One region of the Serratia sp. MMO-28 genome, then DNA from elsewhere that is predicted to be linked to it. Evidence: riboswitches for the same ligand, from Rfam matches in the RefSeq annotation. Region 1 holds a riboswitch; the other holds the start of a gene.
The links. A riboswitch is a leader RNA that binds a small molecule or an ion and turns the genes downstream of it on or off. The one in region 1 is predicted to bind thiamine pyrophosphate.
Positions count from the first base shown of each region.

Region 2: it holds a riboswitch for thiamine pyrophosphate, as region 1 does, so the genes downstream of both, thiC (phosphomethylpyrimidine synthase ThiC) here and thiM (hydroxyethylthiazole kinase) in region 1, are expected to answer to the same signal.

Region 1 covers NZ_JBBCVB010000027.1:21,842-24,952, forward strand. Annotated here, with positions in the region: partial or broken gene gutQ (arabinose-5-phosphate isomerase GutQ) at 1-94, shown strand, start outside; gene thiD (bifunctional hydroxymethylpyrimidine kinase/phosphomethylpyrimidine kinase) at 128-928, opposite strand; gene thiM (hydroxyethylthiazole kinase) at 925-1,719, opposite strand; TPP riboswitch at 1,754-1,850, opposite strand; gene WG891_RS20820 (hypothetical protein) at 1,976-2,224, opposite strand; gene WG891_RS20825 (MarR family winged helix-turn-helix transcriptional regulator) at 2,322-2,897, opposite strand; gene WG891_RS20830 (thioredoxin family protein) at 3,076-3,111, shown strand, end outside.
Region 2 covers NZ_JBBCVB010000043.1:23,872-26,982, reverse strand. Annotated here, with positions in the region: gene nudC (NAD(+) diphosphatase) at 1-493, opposite strand, end outside; gene rsd (sigma D regulator) at 593-1,108, shown strand; TPP riboswitch at 1,239-1,362, shown strand; gene thiC (phosphomethylpyrimidine synthase ThiC) at 1,477-3,111, shown strand, end outside.

The sequences.
Region 1 (3,111 bases):
ACAGCACATCAGCGCAGCCCCGGTCGTTAACCTTAGCGGCGTGTTGGTCGGGGCACTCAACCTGCACGATCTGCATCAGGCCGGGATCGGCTGATCTCTGTGCCGGGCGTTCCCGCGCCAGGCCTACTCACCACCAGGCATGAAAATGGTGCACGGGCCCGATACCCTGGCCTACCTCAAGGCTGTCCGCCTGCTGCAAGGCTTGTTGCAGATAAGCTTTGGCCGCTGCCACCGTTTCAACCCAGTTTTCATGGCGCGGGCGCAACGCCGCCAGCGCCGCTGAAAGTGTGCAACCGGTGCCATGGGTGTGGCGGGTTGCCACACGCGGCGCAGTGAAACGCTGCTCCAGATCGGCGGTGAACAGCCAGTCCGGGCTTTCTTCTTCACTCAAATGCCCCCCTTTCATCAGCACCGCCTGGCACCCCATCGCCAGCAATGCCTGCCCCTGCTCACGCATTTGCCGTTCATTCTCGGCCGGTGCGCAAGCCAGCAGTGCCGCCGCCTCCGGCAGATTTGGCGTGATCACGGAAACCAGCGGCAGCAGTTCACGGCGGATGGATTCGACGGCCACGGGAGCCAGCAGCGGATCGCCGCTTTTAGCCAGCATCACCGTATCAAGCACCACATGCGGCAGTGGATAGTGGCGCAGACGTTCCGCCACCGCCATGACGATATCCGCATTCGCCAGCATGCCGATCTTGGCGCTGTCGATCCGCACATCGCTGAGCACGGAATCAAGCTGGGCGGCAACAAAAGCCGGATCGATGTGGTACACCGACTGTACCCCACGGGTGTTTTGCGCCACCAAGGCGGTGATCACGCTAGTGCCATAGGCTCCTAATGCCGAAAATGCCTTCAGATCGGCCTGAATCCCTGCGCCCCCGCTCGGATCGGTGCCCGCAATGGTCAACGCATTGATACGTTTCATTGCAGCTCCTCCGGGGCCAGTTGATAAAGTGCATCGAGAAACGCCGGGGTAAAACTGCCAGGGCCGCTGCAGCGCGCCACCGCCCGTTCACCGCATAACGACATCACGCGGCAGGCAGTGGCTACGTTATCCAACCGATCGCCCGGCAGGCTGCAAAAGGCAGCCACGACCGCAGACAGCGCACAACCGGTGCCCACCACCCGCGTCATCAGAATATCGCCACCGGTTACGGCGCAAGCACGTTCACCGTCGGTGATGTAATCCACCACTCCAGTCACGGCGACAATCGCACCACTACTGCGCGCCAGTTCGCGTGCGGCTGGCAAGGCCGCCAGCGAATCATCGTGGCTGTCGACGCCACGACCGCTGGCCTGCAGACCGCTCAGCGCCATAATCTCCGACGCGTTACCACGAATTGCCGCAGGTCGCAGCCGGAGCAGCCGCTGGGCAAATTCGGTGCGATAATCCAGGCCGCCCACCGCCACCGGATCCAACGTCCACGGCTTTTCTGCCTGATTAGCGGCCGCGATAGCGGCCAACATCGACTCGGCCCGCGCGCTGTGCAGCGTGCCGATATTGATCAGCAACGCATCCGCTAAACGGCTGAACTGTGCCGCCTCGGCAGGCTCAACCACCATCGCCGGAGAAGCGCCCACGGCCAGCAGGACATTGGCAGTCAGCTCCTGCACCACTTCGTTAGTCAGGCAATGAATCAGAGGGGAACGTTGCTTAAATTGGTGAAAACAGGCGACGGCACGGTGGCCGGGTAACACATCAGATCGAGTGAACATATTGCTCCCAACCGGCGTTCAGAAGGCGGGTACCGGTTGGATACCGAGACTTCCCTACGCTGGCATTATCCAGATCAGGTGGTACGGGTATTTCTCAGCCTTCACAAAGAAGGGCACCCCGAGTCATTGAAAAATCATCATATTTTTGTTGGCTACGCCACCAACGCCTGTTCAGGATAATCGCCAAGCCAGGGGGCTGTAAACCCATTTAGAAGAAGAGCCTGGTATAGCCCAGATAAAGGGAGATACGGATGTTTTACTGGACAGGTTTATTGTGTGAACCCAAGTTGCTGCCGATATCTTTCTGGACTGATTGCGCCCAGCTATCGACATACAAGCCAGGGTTGCCCAAGCCGCTCTTGATAAACGCACCACTGCCGGTGATATTGCCCGCGTAAACACTGGCGTCAGCCGCCGTGGCGTTGGCTGCGGTCAGGGAGGCACCGTTCAACTGGATTTCGCCGCCGATCTCTAGGGACGAACTGCTCATCCCGAGCGATGTCATCGCCCCTGCTGGAGTAGTATCATTATCGGTAGTAACTAGCCCCTTATCTACTTGCCAAAGATCGAGTGCACCCGCGCTTACGACAACCGAATCAATATCATTGTTGCTGGCAACTCGACAGAGTCCCTTTGGGTTCTTCAAATTCGCGACAAATTAATATAACGCTCTCCTGTGGGATAAATTCGCCTACCAGACCACACCAGGGGCGGCCATTTTGCTCTTGGTGGAAACGACAAAAGCGGCATTCGCCAAACATCCTCACATCTTTGCTTGCCTGAAGATGGCGCAACAATCCTAGAAAGCCCGATTTAAGCTTCTCTTCTGGAAACGATAGGAAATTACGTGTATCTAGCTGATTTTCCTCAATAACACCGCGCATAATTTCTTTTGCGTTTGGCGTCAGCACAAGATGTACTACCCGTTTATCTTTACCGTCGTTTTCCTTCCTCAACCATCCCTCGCTTTCCAGCTTGTTCAGAGACTGAGATACCGTGCCTTTTGTCAGACCAAGGTATTCTGCCGTTGCGATCGGTGTATTGGAATAATCGTTGCATTGCGATAGGTAGTAAAGGATTTGGACCCAGGTCGCAGGTAAACCTTTGAGCTGCGGATGAGAATAAATAGCCCTCATCTGCAAGTTTACCAAGCGTTCTATAATATCAAAAAGTGTCATATAACCCGTTTCCTGTTCATTGAGGAATTATGCTGGATGAGTTGAAAATTTTAGACAACGAAGATGTGACCCACTCAGCGTATCGTATCGATTCAAAACCATCTTGACAACACATCCGTTCCTCTTTATGATTAAGTTGTATCGAATCGATACCATTAAATCATAGAGAGAAGCGATTATGAGTAAAAAGGCCATTTTCTTTCACGCAGGTTGT
Region 2 (3,111 bases), on a different contig from region 1:
CACCCACTTCGACAAACCCGGCCAGCACGGTATGGATCCCACCGCGGTGACGCACGTGCTGCGCCAACAGGATCTCATCATCGCGACGGATCGCGACGATCACGCACGGTGCAATCTGCGGGTAATAACGCTCACGACAGTGATTGCACAAGCAGGCGCTTTCGGTGCGGCTGAGTACCATTTCATGACCGCAATAGCCACAAAACTTATGTGAACGATAAAAGTCAGCCAGTTGCACGCCGCGCCCGGCAAGTTGGAACAGGCCACGATCAAGATCGAGCAACTGCCGCACCGATCCCATCTCTTTCGGCATCGGCTGGCATATCAGCCATACCGGTACCCCATCCCATTCGCCAATCTGACGGGCCTGCCGCCCCTGCAGGGCAAATGACGCCGCCAAACCCAGTGGCAGCTCACCGTTTGGCAGCCAAATTTTGCTTTCATGGCTGACGATCCACCAGCCATTTTCGTTACCCGTTAATGCAAGTTCCATATGTTGTTGCACAACCTCCGCTTCACTGGCAATCTAGGAGTTGTTCTTTGTTACATTTTAATAACTTACTGTTTCTTTCTCTTACTCACGGAGTCAAACATGCTCAACCAGTTGGAAAGCCTGACTCAACGCGTTGGTGGCAGTAATGAATTAGTTGATCAATGGCTACAAGCACGCAAGCAATTACTGGTCGCTTACTGCACTTTGGTAGGCATCAAACCGAACAAAGAAAAGCGTACGCCGCTGAACGAAAAAGCGCTGGAGAACTTTTGCCAGAATCTGGTGGATTATCTCTCTGACGGGCATTTTCACATCTACGGCAAAATTATCAAGCAGGTGGAAGGCTCAGCCAGCCCGAAAATGGCGCTAACCACCAAGTTCTACCCAAAGTTACAGGCCAATACCGAAACCATCATGGCATTCCACGATCGTTATACCGAAGTGGAGATCGATCAGGACGTCTGCCTGGAGTTTCATCAGGCGCTGTCAGATATCGGCGAGGCGCTGGCCTCACGCTTTGCCCTGGAGGATCAACTGATTCAACTGGCAGCGGAAACCTGGCAACAAGCGCAACCTGGGGCTGCCAATTCCGATACGCTGGAAAACCCAGCCTAATCCTGCCAACCCATTTCAACGTCATAGTGCAGGCCCACGGACGGGCCGGATCACCTCGCACCGCCAACAACGCCGCAGCATGAAAGATCAAAGGCAGGCTTGTAGTTTTTATTCACCCTCCTATACTGGTGGCTTCTTGTCGGAGTGCCTAGCGTTGATCTGTTTAGCAAATCAGCCAGGCTGAGACCGTTAATTCGGGATCCGCGGAACCTGATCGGGTTAATACCCGCGAAGGGAACAAGAGTAATCTATCGCCGAACACAGCTTTTCCGATCCAGGATCTCGCTGCTTTTTTGGCCAGCATCATTACTCCCTCCGAGCTCCAGACAAGCAATTTTCCACACATCACCCACTGATAGGAATTTGCTATGTCTACGATGAAAAAACCCCGTGCCCGCAAACAGCAGCGTGACGAAGCACAGCAGTTTATCAATGCCTTACAGGGCGTGACTTTCCCCAACTCACAGCGTATTTATCTGCAAGGCTCACGCAGCGATATCCGTGTTCCCATGCGTGAAATCCAGCTTAGCCCGACGCTTACCGGCGGCAGCAAAGATAACCCACAGTATGAAGCGAATGAGGCGATTCCGGTGTATGACACCGCTGGCCCTTATGGCGACCCGCACGCCACATTGGATGTCCATCGCGGCCTGGAAAAGCTGCGGGCAGGCTGGATTGAGGAGCGTGCGGATAGCGAAACCTTGAACACGGTCAGTTCCGGCTTTACCCAGCAGCGCCTGGCGGACGAAGGGCTGGATCATCTGCGCTTCGAACACCTGCCGTTGCCACGCAAGGCCCTGCCCGGCAAACGCGTTACCCAATTGCATTACGCCCGCGCGGGCATTATCACGCCAGAGATGGAGTTCATCGCCATCCGCGAGAACATGGGGCGTGAACGGATTCGTGGTGGCGTGTTACGCCAACAGCATCCCGGCCAGAACTGGGGGGCCAATCTGCCAGAAAACATCACGCCGGAATTTGTGCGCCAGGAAGTGGCCGCTGGCCGCGCTATCATCCCCGCCAACATCAACCACCCGGAATCCGAGCCGATGATCATTGGCCGCAACTTCCTGGTGAAAGTGAATGCCAATATCGGTAACTCGGCGGTCACGTCGTCGATCGAAGAAGAAGTAGAAAAGCTGGTGTGGTCTACCCGCTGGGGCGCAGATACCGTGATGGATCTCTCCACTGGGCGCTATATCCACGAAACCCGTGAATGGATCCTGCGTAACAGCCCAGTGCCGATTGGCACCGTGCCGATCTATCAGGCGCTGGAAAAAGTGAACGGTGTGGCGGAAAACCTGACCTGGGAAATGTTCCGCGATACTCTGCTGGAACAGGCGGAACAGGGCGTGGACTACTTCACCATTCACGCCGGCGTGCTGCTGCGCTATGTGCCGATGACCGCCAAACGCCTGACCGGCATCGTGTCACGCGGGGGTTCGATCATGGCGAAATGGTGCCTGTCGCACCATCAGGAAAACTTCCTCTATCAGCACTTCCGCGAGATCTGCAAAATCTGCGCCGCCTACGACGTTGCCTTGTCGCTCGGTGACGGCCTGCGCCCCGGTTCTATTCAGGATGCCAACGACGAAGCCCAGTTTGCTGAACTGCACACGCTGGGCGAACTGACCAAAATCGCCTGGGAATATGACGTACAGGTGATGATCGAAGGCCCAGGCCACGTGCCGATGCAAATGATCCGCCGCAATATGACCGAAGAACTGGAACATTGCCACGAAGCACCGTTCTATACCCTTGGCCCATTGACCACCGATATTGCGCCAGGCTACGACCACTTCACCTCGGGGATTGGTGCCGCCATGATCGGCTGGTTCGGCTGCGCGATGCTGTGCTACGTCACGCCGAAAGAGCACCTTGGCCTGCCGAATAAGGAAGACGTGAAGCAGGGGTTAATCACTTATAAGATTGCCGCCCACGCCGCCGATCTGGCGAAGGGCCATCCGGGTGCACAGATCCGTGATAACGCCATGTCCAAGGCG